One region of the Photobacterium sp. 270122K genome, then DNA from elsewhere that is predicted to be linked to it. Evidence: riboswitches for the same ligand, from Rfam matches in the RefSeq annotation. Region 1 holds a riboswitch; the other holds the start of a gene.
The links. A riboswitch is a leader RNA that binds a small molecule or an ion and turns the genes downstream of it on or off. The one in region 1 is predicted to bind thiamine pyrophosphate.
Positions count from the first base shown of each region.

Region 2: linked by a shared signal. The riboswitch ahead of thiC (phosphomethylpyrimidine synthase ThiC) and the one ahead of thiB (thiamine ABC transporter substrate binding subunit) in region 1 are both predicted to bind thiamine pyrophosphate.

Region 1 is NZ_JBPOEN010000015.1:40,116-47,783, forward strand. It holds gene ACSF8W_RS21625 (PhoH family protein) at 1-47, shown strand, start outside; gene thiQ (thiamine ABC transporter ATP-binding protein) at 135-857, opposite strand; gene thiP (thiamine/thiamine pyrophosphate ABC transporter permease ThiP) at 851-2,446, opposite strand; gene thiB (thiamine ABC transporter substrate binding subunit) at 2,486-3,505, opposite strand; TPP riboswitch at 3,609-3,716, opposite strand; gene ACSF8W_RS21645 (DUF547 domain-containing protein) at 3,774-4,556, opposite strand; gene leuD (3-isopropylmalate dehydratase small subunit) at 4,701-5,303, opposite strand; gene leuC (3-isopropylmalate dehydratase large subunit) at 5,319-6,752, opposite strand; gene leuB (3-isopropylmalate dehydrogenase) at 6,775-7,668, opposite strand, start outside.
Region 2 is NZ_JBPOEN010000009.1:311-7,978, reverse strand. It holds gene thiH (2-iminoacetate synthase ThiH) at 1-982, opposite strand, end outside; gene ACSF8W_RS16180 (thiazole synthase) at 994-1,764, opposite strand; gene thiS (sulfur carrier protein ThiS) at 1,766-1,975, opposite strand; gene ACSF8W_RS16170 (HesA/MoeB/ThiF family protein) at 1,975-2,757, opposite strand; gene thiE (thiamine phosphate synthase) at 2,747-4,006, opposite strand; gene thiC (phosphomethylpyrimidine synthase ThiC) at 4,006-5,949, opposite strand; TPP riboswitch at 6,085-6,182, opposite strand; gene ACSF8W_RS16155 (universal stress protein) at 6,281-6,703, opposite strand; gene crcB (fluoride efflux transporter CrcB) at 6,891-7,274, shown strand; tRNA gene ACSF8W_RS16145 (tRNA-Trp) at 7,379-7,455, opposite strand.

The DNA of each region.
Region 1 (7,668 bases):
GCGTCGTGCGAAGTCGCTTGGCAGAATTTGCCGAAGAAAATCTTTAATCTCAGCGTGGCTAACAATGCATAAATAAAAAGGGCGATGCACCAGTGCATCGCCCTTGTCTGTCTGGGATTGAACGGTAGTGTTCGCTAACTCATCCCCAAGTACCGCTTTAATCCGTCATGCTCGGGCGTGGTCAGCATGGCTTGCGTGTCCCCAAACAGCGTAATTTCCCCGTGCTCAATGAAGGCGCATTTATCGCTGATCGCCAGTGCATCATCAGGGCTGTGGGTGATCATCAACACCGTGATCTGCTGCTCGCGCGCCAAAGTCTGCACCAACGTCAGCATCTCTTTACGCAAGGCCGGATCCAAGGCGGAAAACGGTTCATCCAGCAACAACAAGGGACGCTGACGTAGCAGACAGCGCGCCAATGCCACACGCTGCCGCTGGCCGCCGGACAGTTGTTCCGGCAAACGCGTCAGGTAGTCTGCCAACCCGACACGGGTCGCAGCAGCGGTGACATCTGCTTTATCCTGTGCGGTTAAGCGCAGCCCGGGATGGCGTCCCAGCGCGATGTTGTCGTACACGCTCAGGTGCGGAAACAGGTTGTGTTCTTGAAACAGCATTGACAGCGGGCGCTGTGAGGGATGTTGTTGGTCAATCGGTTCACCGGCGATGGTCAGCTCACCGCTGGCCGGCGTCAGAAAGCCTGCGATCAATGCCAGCAGGGTGCTTTTACCGGCGCCGCTTGGGCCAATGAGGGCAACGATGTCCCCTTGATTGACCTGCAAATCAAAGCACAGCGCGGTTTCTGGCTGGTGAGGCGCAGGGCGCGGGTAGCGATAACAAAGTTGGCTCAGGGTTAGCATACAGGTTTCCGTATGAGCAGCTTTTCCACCAGCGTGAATAAGCCCAAACTCAATAGTAATAAAATCAATGCGGTGACGGCCGCCGCGTCCATTTGGTAGCTGCCCAGTAGCTGGAATAAATACAGCGGCAGGGTTTGGAAATCATTGCTGCCAAACAGGGAAATGGCGCCTAAGTCGCCCAGCGAGAGCACAAAGCCGATCGCCAGAGCTTGTGCCATGGGGGCCCGCAAAGCGCGCCATTCCACCAGCCATAAGCGGGTGAGGCCATGCATCCCTAAGCTTTGGCACAGCGGATCATATTGTTGGGCAATATGCAGCATAGGCTGGCTCAGGGTTTTAAGCACGTACGGCAGCGCCATCAGGGCATTCACCGCCACCACTACCCAGAATGCGACCGAAAACGCATCAGTAAACTGGCGCAATAACAGGAAGATCCCGGTACTTAGTACCAGCCCCGGCGTGATCAATATGATGGTGCCGATCAGCTCGATGCCATCGGCCGCCCAACGTTGACGACGTAAACGCCACTGGCGGCTGGTGAGCAAGATCGCGACGCCCCCGATCACGGCCAGCAAGGCGGCGATAATGGCAATGCGCAGCGATTGTCCTACCGCGTGCCACAGCGCGGGAGCGTGCAATTGACTCAGGGTGTGAGGATTTAGCCCGGCGATCACCACCGCGAACAGAGGCGGCAGCACCAACAGCAGCGCAAGGCCAATCCATACGCCGTCCCAGCAGCGACTGGCCAATGAATCAAACTGTGGCTGGCGCGCCCGTCGGGCAGAGGTGTGTGTGGTGGCTAACGGTTTGGCAAACCGTTGTGTCAGCAGCACTAAGCTGCCGCACAATGCCATTTGCCACAACGCCAAGATGGCTCCGCCGGCTAAATCAAAGTCATACCGTAAGGCTTGGTAAATCGCCAGTTCAATGGTGGTCGCTTGAGGGCCGCCGCCGAGAGCCATGATCACGGCAAAACTGGTGAAGCACAGCATGAACACCAAGCCAATCACATGGGGTAATTGCTGGCGCAAACGCGGCCAAGCGACAAACCGAAACTGTTGCCAACTGGACAGCCCCAAATGGGTCGCGAGTTGATGCTGTTCGTGCGGAATGCTTTCCAGGCTTTGGTACAGCAGGCGCGTCGCCAACGGCAGGTTCAAAAACACGTGGGCGAGCAAAATCCCCTGTAACCCATACAAGGACACAGCCGGTTGCCAGCCTAACGTATGTAGGCCATGCATCAGTAAACCGTTATTGCCGTACACGGCCAACAGGCCAAACACCGCGACCAGCACCGGCAGCACCAGCGTCATGGCAAACACCCGCAAGAGCAGGGCCTTTCCGGGAAATTGGCGGCGTGACAGCGCATAAGCGACGGGGATCGCGGGTACGATGCTGAGTAACGTTGACAGGAGTGCTTGCGTGAACGAAAAGCCCGTTACATGGCGTAAATACGGATCCTGCCATAACGGCAGGATATCGAGTGTGTTCGCTTCGACGATTAACGCCCCTAAAGCGCTGATCACGATGGCGATGATCAGCCCGGCGCTCAATAGGCCGGGCAATAAAACGGTGTGGCGGGAGTGCAAGGTAAGTGCCTACTATCGGTGTGTGGCTTAGTCGAAATGTTACTGAGTCAGCGCATATTGCCATTCTCGGATCCAACTACGGCGCTGTTTCGCGACCTCATCGGCGTTAAATTCCAGCGCCTTGCTTGGCAGGGTTAATTGCTCAAAGCCGGCTGGCAACGTTTGCTTGATCACCGGATACATCCAGTTGCCCGTTGGGATTTGGTCTTGGAATGCCGGCGTCAAGATGAAGGCCATGAATTGATCCGCCAGTACCGGGTTATCACTGCTTTTCAGCTTGGCTGCCACTTCCACTTGCAGGTAATGCCCCTCGCTGAAATTCGCGGCTTTGTATTTTGCGTCTTTCTCGGCGATCAGGTGATAAGCCGGTGACGTGGTGTAAGAGAGCACCATGTCCGCTTCGCCTTTAAGGAACATGTTGTAGGCTTCCGACCACCCCTTGGTGACGGTGACGGTTTTCTTCGCCAGTTGTTGCCACGCGTCTGCGGCCTTATCGCCATAGACGGACTTCATCCACAGCATTAAGCCTTGGCCGGGCGTGGATGTGCGAGGATCTTGATACAGGATGTTGAGATCATCGCGTTTAACGAGTTCATCCAAGCTTTTCGGCGGGTTCGTCAGTTTGCTGCTGTCATACACAAAAGCAAAATAGCCAAAGTCATACGGCACGAACGTGGTGTCCGTCCAGCCATTCGGAAGGGTCACCTGACGGGTATCGACATTGTGTTCCGCCAGTAGGCCGGTTTTTTTCGCTTCGCTGATCAGGTTGTTATCCAGTCCTAATAGCACATCGGCTTTTGAATTTTTGCCTTCCAGACGCACGCGGTTCAAAATGGATACCCCATCATCCAGTGCGATGAATTGCAAATCGCAATCACACTGCGCTTCAAAGGCTTTTTCAATCGCCGGTCCCGGTCCCCAGTCAGAGGCGAACGAGCTGTAGGTGTACACGGTCAGCGTGTTATCGCTGTTCGCGTTGGCATTTTCTGCGGCCCATGCTGGGCTGGTGGCGATCGCGCTCGTCAATGAGACAGCAAAAAGGGAAAGGGCTTTTTTCACGGTGTGCTCCTGCTACGTTTGCATCCGGCAAACGAGATAAATAAGAGGGCACAGGGTTGAGATCTGCCTGTCAGTCGAGTGTGTCTGACTCAGGGCAGAAAGTGCATGACTCGGTCTCAATTCCTACGCCAGTGCTAACTGGATCAGGTTCAGTGGGTTTTGCGGTGCAATCTCAGCCCTTTTTTGTGTTCGGGCTCCCCAATGAGAACGAGCATATTGTAATAGGGGGATGCTGGCGTGGCTAGTGCTCAGCAAGGAAGACAATCACTTATTGGGCAGCATTGAGTCGCCAGTCATAGTCGTAACGGACATGTTGTAAGGTGACAGGCGTCCCGGTGCGGTAGCGGTTGAGGTGCTGTTGTAGTTCCCGTTGGGTGCCGAAGTCAGTCCCGTACCAGTCATAAATGGAGGACAACTGGACGCTGTCGCCGTTGATCTTGACGCCTTTGTCGTTGTTAATGAAGCGTTTGGCGGCCTGCTCTAACAAGGTGTCGGTGTTATTGGCGGTAAAGGCGCGCGGCAGCAAATCAGGACAGCCGAGGCTGGCACAATTGACCGCGTAGTGAATACGCGGATCACGCCAGATAGGGCGCAAGATCCGGTGTTCGATATCATTGAGGGAAAGTGGTTTGCCGTTGATGGTCACGACGTCGTCATCCCACGGACCGAAGCTGAAAAAGCCGCCGATCTTGGTGATAGACGACACCGGATAATGAGCGAGGATCAGCTTCACAGTCTGCGCGTTGTACAGGTTCACCCAATAGGCAAACTGCTCACGGCGATTGAGTTGGCGCGGATCGATAGCAGCCAGATCGCGCAGGTAGCGGCCCAGTGCGTACTGATCGTTGTCGGTGACGGCACTATAGCGAAAGCGGGTTTGTGAGGGCGCGACGACCAAGTAACGATCCAGCAACTGTTGCCAGCGTTGATGATCGACGGTCTGCGTACTGTTGGCTTGGGTCGCCTGCCAATATGGCCAGAGGTCGGCCTTGGGCGCAGCCCACGATAGCGAGGGGATGAGTAACAAGCTGACGAGCAAGATCAAACGCATGGCGATCTCCTTGAAAAGTGGGCTGATGAGCCTATATAGGGTTAAGACATCAGACCGGCAAAGAAGAGAAAAGCTTTCGGGAGGATAAAAAATGCGCCGCAGCCCATGATGTTATCTGGCTGAGGCGCGTTTTGTGAATCGAGGTTAGGCTAAAAATGCGGGGATATTGCGCTCATAATCCGCGATTTTCGCTTCATGTTGCAGCGTCAGACCGATGTTATCCAGACCGTTAAGCAAGCAGTGACGACGGAAGGCGTCGATCTCGAACGTATATACTTTGCCATTGGAGGTGACCGTCATCGCTTCTAAATCCACCGTGATGGTTGCGCCTTCGTTCGCGTCCACATACTGGAACAGTTCATCCACTTCCTGCTCAGTCAGGCGTACCGGCACCATTTGGTTATTGATGCTGTTGCCGTAAAAAATATCGGCAAAGCTCGGCGCGATCATGACCTGAATACCGTAATCTGCCAATGCCCACGGGGCGTGTTCACGGGATGATCCACAGCCAAAGTTTTCACGGGCGAGCAAAATGCTCGCACCCTGATAGCGCGGCGCATTCATGATGAACGCGGGGTTCGGCTGCTGACCGGCATCATCCAAGAAGCGCCAGTCATGAAACAGATGTTTGCCAAACCCGGTGCGGGTGACTTTTTGCAGAAACTGCTTGGGAATAATGGCATCGGTATCGACATTGGCGGCGTCCAGTGGGACGACCAAGCCAGTATGCTGTTGGAATCCTGTCATTGTGCGTTCCTTCTGTTAGGCCGGCGTTGCCGCAGGTTCAAGTTCACGGATATCAACGAAGTGGCCCGCACACGCGGCAGCAGCGGCCATGGCCGGGCTCACCAAGTGGGTGCGACCATCACGGCCCTGACGGCCTTCAAAGTTACGGTTACTGGTGGACGCACAACGCTCATGCGGTCCCAAGCGATCGTTGTTCATCGCCAGACACATGGAGCAGCCCGGCAGGCGCCATTCAAAACCGGCCTCGATAAAGATCGTATCCAGCCCTTCTTTTTCAGCCTGTGCTTTCACTTGCTCCGATCCCGGTACCACCAAAGCTTGCACATTGGCGGCCACTTTACGGCCTTTGGCAATCGCAGCAGCAGCACGCATGTCTTCGATGCGTGAGTTGGTGCACGAACCGATAAACACTTTATCAATGCGGAAATCGGCCAGGGTTTTGCCTGCTTCCAGCCCCATGTAAGCCAGTGCTTTCACGGCAGAGGCTTGCTCAACCGGATCGCTGAAGTCGCTTGGCGCGGGGATAGGCTGATCCACCGCAATCACTTGCCCCGGATTCGTGCCCCAGGTGACCTGCGGTTTGATGTCTTTGGCATCCAGTGTCACCACATGATCAAACTGCGCATCCTCGTCAGTTTTTAGGGTGCTCCAGTACGCCACGGCGGCGTCAAAATCGGCGCCTTGTGGGGAGAATTTGCGCCCTTGGATGTAGTCGTAGGTGGTTTGATCCGGCGCGATAAGTCCGGCTTTGGCACCCAGTTCAATGGCCATGTTACACACCGTCATGCGGCCTTCCATCGACAGATCGGTGATGGCTTCACCGCAGAACTCCACCACATAACCGGTCCCGCCGGCCGCGGTGGTTTTACCGATGATCGCCAGCACGATGTCTTTGGCGGTAATGCCTTCAGCCACTTTGCCTTTCACTTCGATTTTCATGGTCTTGGCGCGGGCTTGTTTCAGGGTTTGGGTCGCCAGTACGTGTTCGACTTCCGAGGTGCCGATACCAAAGGCTAGCGAGCCAAAGGCGCCGTGCGTGGCGGTGTGAGAATCCCCACACACAATCGTCATGCCCGGCAGGGTGATCCCCAGTTCAGGGCCCATCACGTGCACAATGCCCTGATACGGGTGGTTAAGATCGTACAGGGTGACGCCAAACTCTTCACAGTTTTTGGCCAGCGTTTCCATCTGGATCCGTGCCATTTCGCCCGACGCATTAATGTCTTTGGTCAGGGTTGAGACGTTGTGATCCATGGTGGCAAAGGTTTTGCTCACCTGACGGACCGGACGGCCTTTTTCACGCAGCCCGTCAAAGGCTTGCGGTGAGGTGACTTCATGCACCAAGTGACGGTCGATGTACAGGATCGGGGTTTCCCCTTCGGCTGCCACCGCCACATGGGCATCGTAGACTTTTTCATACAGCGTCTTGGGCGCTTTATTATTCGACATGGCTCATTGCTCCTTGCGGCGGTTAGGCTTGGCGGACGTACTGGGCGATTTTGTCACCCATTTCGCTGGTGGTCAGGGCGGGATGGCCACCGGCCAGATCCGCGGTCAGCTCACCGGCTTCCAACGCTTGTGATACGGCCTGCTCAATGGCGCGTGCCGCCGGCTCTTCACCCAAGCTATAACGTAGCATCAGTGCCGCCGACAGAATTTGTGCCACCGGGTTGGCGATGTTTTTACCCGCGATATCCGGTGCAGACCCACCGGCTGGCTCGTACATACCGAATTTGTCTTGGTTCAGACTGGCTGACGGCAACATGCCCATGGATCCGGTGATCATGGCGCACTCATCAGAGATAATGTCGCCGAAAATGTTGGAGCACAGCATCACGTCGAACTGCGATGGATCTTTGATCAGCTGCATGGTCGCGTTGTCGATGTACATGTGGTTTAGCGTCACTTCTGGGTAGTCTTTGGCGACCGCTTCGACCACTTCACGCCACAGGATAGAGCTTTGTAGGACGTTGGCTTTATCGATCGAGTAGACGTTTTTCTTGCGCAGCATGGCCGATTCAAAGGCGATACGGGCGATGCGTTCGATCTCAAAACGGTGATACACCTCGGTGTCGAAGGCTTTCTCTTGGGCGCCTTCTCCTTCACGGCCTTTTGGCAAGCCAAAGTAAATGCCGCCCGTCAGTTCACGCACAACCACGATGTCAAAGCCACGTTCAGAAATGTCTGCACGCAGCGGAGAGAAGGCTTCAAGGCCGCTGTGGATCTGTGCCGGACGCAGGTTACAGAACAGTTGGAAGTGCTTACGCAAAGGCAGTAGCGCCCCACGTTCCGGTTGATCGTTCGGTGGCAGGTGTTCCCACTTCGGGCCACCGACAGAGCCAAACAAAATCGCATCCGAGGCTTC
Region 2 (7,668 bases), on a different contig from region 1:
CATAGCCACCCGGTTGGGTTTTCGACCCCGCCGACATCGAGGTGATCCCCAGTGGCAACACGTTATCGCGAAAATGGGCGGACTCACGGGTCGACAACGACAACTCTACTTCCGGATTCAACAAACGATACGCACAGATCAGCTGTACCAACTGGCTATCCGTCATGATGGATTTGGGCTGCAGCCCCCCTTCACACGGGCGCAAACGCGGGAACGAGATGGAATAGCGGGTCTGCCAATAGGTGCGCTCCAGATAATCCAGATGGGCTGCCACAAAAAAACAATCGGTGCGCCACTCATCCAAGCCGATCAACGCGCCGATACCGATTTTATCAATACCGGCACGGGCTAGCCGATCCGGTGTTTCTAGACGGTAGTGGAAGTCCATCTTATTACCGCGCAAGTGATGCTCAGCATAGGTCGCAGCATGATAGGTTTCCTGATACACCATCACCGCATCCAGCCCCAGCGTTTTAAGTTCAGCGTACTCAGCCTGATCCAGCGGTTGCACTTCCATCGCCAAATAGTTGAACTGCGCCTTGATCGCCGGCAGGGCCTGACGGAAATAGTCCATCCCCACCTTGCGCTCATGCTCGCCAGTGACCAGCAGAATATTGTCAAAGTGCATCGCTTTGATGGCGGCGCATTCACGCTCAATTTCCGCCACATTCAGTGTGCGTCGCTTGATCCGGTTCTCCATGGAAAACCCGCAGTAGGTACACGCATTGGCACACAGGTTCGACAAATAAAGCGGGACATAAAAAGACATGGTATGACCGAACCGCTTGCGGGTCAGGGCGGCCGATTGCTGGGCCATTTGCTCCAGATACGGCTCCGCCGCTGGCGAGATCAGGGCTTTGAAATCCTCCAGATCGCGCTTGGGTTTGCGCAGCGCCCGCTCCACATCTGCCGCCGTCTTGCTGTAGATCGACAAACGAATATCATCCCATTCCAGACGCTGCCACACATCAACAAAACTCATCGCACGCTCCTTTATGCAGGCTGAGCCAAAAACGCCGTCAACGGACTCGAGGCAATGGCATGATTCACCGTTCCAGCCAGCCCGGCCTCATACGCCATACGCCCGCCTTCCACCGCCAGCTTGAACGCACGGCCCATGGCAATCGGATCGGCGGCGGCCGCAATGGCGGTATTCACCAAGACCGCATCGGCGCCCATTTCCATCGCTTCTGCCGCATGGGACGGTGCCCCGATCCCGGCATCCACAATCACCGGTACCCGCGCCTGATCGATGATGATTTCAAGAAAATCACGCGATGCCAGCCCTTTATTGGTGCCAATCGGCGCCCCCAAGGGCATCACCGCCGCACAGCCGACTTCTTCCAAGCGTTTACACAACACCGGATCAGCATGGCAGTAAGGCAGGACAATAAAGCCTTCCTGTACCAGCTTCTCTGCCGCTTTCAGCGTTTCGATCGGATCGGGCATCAAGTATTTCGGATCCGGATGGATTTCCAATTTCAGCCAATTTGTGCCGAGCGCCGAGCGGGCCAACTGCGCAGCAAACACCGCTTCTTTGGCATTTTTCGCACCCGATGTGTTAGGCAGTAAATTCACGCCCGCTTCCATCAACGGCGCCAGAATGTCATCGTCCCGCTTGTCGATATCAACGCGCTTGAGTGCCATGGTGACCAATTCTGATCCCGAGGCAATAATGGACGAGGCCATGGTCTGGCGGTTGGCGTATTTACCCGTCCCGGTAAACAGGCGGGAGGAAAACGTCTTATCTGCAATCGTGAGCATCTCAGCCTCCTGCTATCGCTTGGAACAGGGCAATACGATCCCCGTCACTCAGCACGGTTGTCTCCCACGACGGGCGCGAGACAATCTCTTCATTCACAGCCACAGCGGTTGCCTGAAGCGGCATCGCCAGTTGCTCCAATAAGGCATGTAACGAGATCCCTTGCGGGACGTCCATTGCCTTGTCATTCACCATTAACGCTATTGTCGACATCAACATTGCTCTCGTTGTGACACGGACGGGCCACAAACCGGGCACGATGTGTCTTGTGTGAAATGAAATGATTGCCACTGTAGGGTCAGGCCATCAAAATTTTGCAGACGGGAAAACGCAACACTCCCCGCTCCGGTTAATACTTTCAGGGCTTCCAGCGCTTGCAGGGTACCGATGTTGCCAACCACGGGGCCTGCCACGCCGCCGGTACTGCAATTTTGTGGCCCGGCGGATGAGGACGCATCAGGCAGGGGAAACAGGCAGTGGTAACACGGCCCCTGCCCTTGGCGAAAATCAAACGCCATGAGCTGTCCGTGCCAGCGGATCGCCGCCCCGGCAATGAGCGGTTTACGGGCGCGATAACACGCCTGATTGACCGCATGGCGGGTAGCCAGATTATCCGAACAATCCAGTACCACATCCGCTTGTGCCACTTCCAGCGCCAGACGTTCGCCCGCCAAACGGGCATTCACCGCTCGCACCCGCACCAACGGGTTAAGCGCCTGCAATTGCGCCGCCGCCTGCACCGCTTTCGGTTGACCAATATCGGCCTCCCGGTAAAGCACCTGACGCGGTAAATTAGACACTTCCAGCCGATCGTCATCCGCGATCACAACCTGCCCCACACCAGCACCAGCCAAATACAAGGCGGCGGCAGAGCCCAGTCCGCCCGCGCCCACGATCAGCACCTGCGCATTGGCCAGATCCGTCTGCCCCTGCTCGCCGATCTCCGGCAGCATGATCTGCCGGCTATAGCGTAAAAACGCCTGATCACTGATCATGGTCGGGCACTCCTTTGACCTCGCGCACCAACACCTGCTGAAAATCTGCCACGGCTTGAGCGGTATCTTCGGCTTCGGTGATCGCCCGAACCACTGCCACACTGCTGACTCCGGTACGCCACACTTTTTCGGCACGACTCAAATCAATCCCGCCGATCGCGACGGTCGGAAACGCATCACCAATCAACTTTTGGTACAACGCCAAACGGTTCACCCCCTGCGGTTTGGACGGCATGTTTTTGGTGGTGGTCGGGAAGATATGGCCCAACGCGATGTAGCTCGGCGAGAACTCGGCCGCACGCAGGATTTCATAGTAACCGTGCGTTGAGAGCCCCAAACGCAGACCGGCCTCGGCAATCGCTGCCAAGTCGGCGGTTTCCAGATCTTCTTGCCCCAAGTGCACACCGTACGCGCCGTGCTCGATCGCCAGTTGCCAGTAATCATTCACAAACACCTGCGCCTGATGGGCTTCTCCGGCTGCCACAATACGGGCAATTTGCGCCGATAAGGTCGGCGCTTGGGGATCTTTGATCCGAAGCTGGGTCGTCATCACGCCACTTGCCAGCACCTTTTCCACCCACTCGGCCGAGTCCACCACCGGATACAGCGCCAGTTTGGTGCGATCAACCGAGGCAAACGCAGTAACCGCTGTTGTTTTGCACTGCCAGCCCAAGTCGGCCACTTCCGGATGATTGGCGGTCAGCGGACGCGGGAACAAACGGTGGTCAACCGGCCATGTCGGCCCCGCATCGCCATCGGTCGCAAACACATAGCGACGGGCATAGGCACGCGCCAACGTCACCGCATCTTCCAACGGGTAATCTAATGCTAATGCCGCGAGCAGCATGGCCCGCTGCGCATCACACGCACCGGTATGGTGGCAATACACCGCACGGGCTTCGCCGTCGTGATGCCACACATCGACGCACCCTTGCTCGGTCGGCAGGCCACACACCACCATCGAAGGGGTCACTGCGACCTGCTGCTGGATGTCCGTTAACGTCGGATACGGGGCTAACCACTGGTCATGCACCACATAACCCGTCACGTCATCCTCTTGATTGACGGGCTCTGGCGCATCAAACGCCACCGTAAAACGTCGCCCGTCCACATCCATGTCTACCACTGCCGATTCGCTCCACGCCAGTTGCACAGGCTCGCCCAGTGCATAATGCTCCGCCGCTGCCAGCAGCGGCTCTAAGTGCATCAATAGCGGCGTCAGATGATCGGGTAAACAGACTGCGTTCATTAACTATCCTCTTTAGCAGGGTGATAAAGTTCACTCCCTCGGGCTTTGAATTCTGCCGACATCTGCTGCATACCAGCCTGCTGAATCGCCACCGCCGAATCGTCCATCACCTCAATGGCCACCGCTTGGGCGGCTTGTTGATCCAAATCTTTGGCGTATTCACGCACTTCCTGCGAAATTTTCATTGAGCAGAATTTCGGGCCACACATTGAACAGAAATGGGCGATTTTGCCGGACTCTTGCGGCAGGGTTTCATCGTGGTAAGCACGCGCGGTTTCCGGATCCAAGCCGAGGTTAAATTGATCTTCCCACCGAAATTCAAAGCGCGCTTTGGACAAGGCATTGTCACGGACCTGTGCACCGGGGTGCCCTTTGGCTAAGTCAGCCGCATGGGCACACAGCTTGTACGTGATAAGCCCGACTTTGACGTCTTCTTTATTCGGTAGGCCTAAATGTTCTTTCGGGGTGACGTAGCACAACATGGCACAGCCGTACCAACCAATCATGGCGGCGCCAATCCCGGACGTAATGTGATCATAACCCGGTGCAATGTCCGTGGTCAGAGGGCCGAGGGTATAGAAAGGGGCTTCATGGCAGTGCTTGAGTTGCTCTTCCATGTTTTCTTTGATCATGTGCATCGGTACGTGGCCAGGGCCTTCAATCATCACCTGCACATCGTATTCCCAGGCAATTTTGGTCAGCTCACCCAAGGTACGCAATTCACTGAACTGGGCTTCATCATTGGCATCAGCCACCGAGCCGGGACGCAGCCCATCACCCAATGACAGGGAGATATCGTATTGGGCACAGATCTCACAGATCTCACGGAAGTGCTCATAGAGGAAGCTTTCTTTATGATGGGCTAAGCACCACTTGGCCATGATAGAGCCGCCTCGTGACACAATGCCGGTCACCCGTTTCGCGGTCATCGGCACATAACGCAGTAACACACCGGCATGAATAGTGAAGTAATCCACCCCTTGCTCAGCTTGCTCGAGCAAGGTATCCCGGAACACGTCCCAATTGAGGTTCTCCGCAATTCCGTTCACTTTTTCCAGCGCCTGATACATCGGCACCGTCCCGATTGGCACAGGGCTGTTACGGATGATCCATTCACGGGTTTCGTGGATATTACGGCCGGTCGACAGATCCATCACCGTATCGCCGCCCCAGCGGGTCGACCACACCAGTTTTTCCACCTCTTCCTCAATGGAGGAGCTGACGGAGGAATTGCCGATATTGGCATTCACTTTAACCAGGAAGTTACGGCCAATGATCATTGGCTCCGATTCAGGGTGATTGATATTCGCGGGGATAATGGCGCGGCCTTCGGCCACTTCCTGACGGACAAACTCAGGGGTGATCTCTGCCGGCAGAGTGGCACCAAATGCCATGCCCGGGTGTTGCTGATTCAGGACTTCATCGCGGTATTTGGCCCGCCCCATGTTTTCCCGAATCGCAATGTATTCCATCTCTGGGGTGATCACGCCTTGGCGGGCGTAGTGTAGCTGGGTGACATTGGCACCGGGTTTGGCGCGACGAATACGGGCTTGTTCACCAAAGCGTAAGTCATCCAAGGTTTTGTCGGCTAAACGTTCTTTGGAATACGCCGAGCTCTGCTCATCCAAAAACTCGGTATCACCCCGCATCGCAATCCAGGCTTCACGGATTTGAGGTAAACCGGTATAAATATCGATCTCATGGTTAGGATCGGTATAAAAACCAGAGGTGTCGTACACCCGCACCGGTTCATTCGGTTCAAACAGGGGGACATCTTTCGTGCCGCCGACCAAACTGTCGGCCAAGCAGATTTCACGCATCGGCACACGAATATCGTCACGGCTACCGGTGACATACACTTTGTGCGAATTGGGGTAAGGCTGAATCGTTAATGATTCAATAAATTGTTTCGCTTCCAGTCTCGCTTGTTTGCGATTCGACATAGCAATTTCCTGTTAATCCATTAGGGAAAGTTGCTTGACGGATGGGTGCGTAAACAAGAGGCTACACGTAGGGGGTGTAGCATCATCTGAAACTGCAGCCATGTTGATCGGGTAAGTAAAATTACATGGCAATACAGATAACATTCTCTTGTTCCCTTCGCAGGTATTAGCCTGATCAGGTTCTACGGATCCCGCAATGCGGTCTCAGCCAAGTGGCACTCCGACAAGTTGAGTCTCGAGTATAAGTAAGCCAATCAGCATCATCAACCGGAAAGACCCGTTTCACCGACTCTCAGTCACAAACCCTACGACATTCGCACTTTGTTTGTGATCACTGACACATCAGCACATCACCACGAATATGCTGAGACAGGGCATGACCCACATCTCCCAACCAATGAATGCCAGATTTACGGCATCCAATGATCACCAAGCTGGCTTCCAGTGTGTCAGTCAAGGCGACCAAATGCTTGATCACATCCCCGTTAGCTAAATGAATACCACTCACGTGATACGGTGACTGTGATGCCAGCGCCATAAGTTGTTGTCGGCGTTGTTTCGCCAAAGTGTCGTGCACGGCATCCAGCTCTAATTCTGCATCCGCAAAACTCACATTCCCCATACCCGGCTCCACAAAGGCCAAATGCAATTCGGCATTGTTTTGCTCGGCGACCACAGCCGCTTTCACCACTAACCGATGGGCTTCGTTATCATCAGGATTAACCGCCACTAAGACTGTGGGATAAAGTGCCATGATTCTCTCCTTTAATCTCAACAATATGCTTAACACCATGCTATACCTAACAGGCAGCGTACACCCGAGACGGCATAGCAATATACAGCTCAATCAATGATTGCAAAAATATCACCGTCTGAAGGTAATCGTGACGGCCAGAACATGGTATTAGTATGGCATTCTTTACTTACCCAATGAGATCCCAATGAACCAGTTCATTTTTCTGGGGCTGATCGCCCTGGGCGGGGCATTCGGTGCTTGCTCCCGTTATTTAATTTCTGAACTTTGTGTGTCCCTGTTCGGACGCGGTTTTCCGTACGGCACACTGGTGGTCAACGTGGTAGGCTCGATGATCATGGGCTTGATGATGTCAGCCCTCAACCAGGGCATGATAGGAGCCGTCCCTGCCCGCCCACTGATTGGCTTAGGCTTTCTTGGCGCCCTCACTACGTTCTCCACCTTTTCCATGGACAATGTGATTTTGATGCAACAAGGTGACTTCATTAAAGCCGGCCTCAATATCCTGCTCAACGTTACACTCAGCATTACCGCCTGCTTTATCGGTTACCAACTGATGATGAAAAGCTAACCCACACTGTATGCTTAGAAACAACAAAAGGCTCTCGTCTTACGACGAGAGCCTTTTGTTTAGGTATAAAAAAACCTCAGCATTTCTGCTGAGGCTTTAAAATCTGGCAGGGGTGGAGAGATTCGAACTCCCAACACGCGGATTTGGAATCCGCTGCTCTGCCAATTGGAGCTACACCCCTAATGTATGAGTGTATCTTACGGATCCACACTCAAACTGCAAATGAAAATTCGAGGGCTCACTCACAGTATCTGTAGAAAGTCGCAATATAGACAACGTACTGATGCAGGTACCACCCATAGCATTGAAATAGGCAGAAAGAACGAGGCGAGTAACCAAGGGCGCGATTTTTCCCAACCGCCGATTTAAAATTTCTATCGAAGCTTTCGAAGGT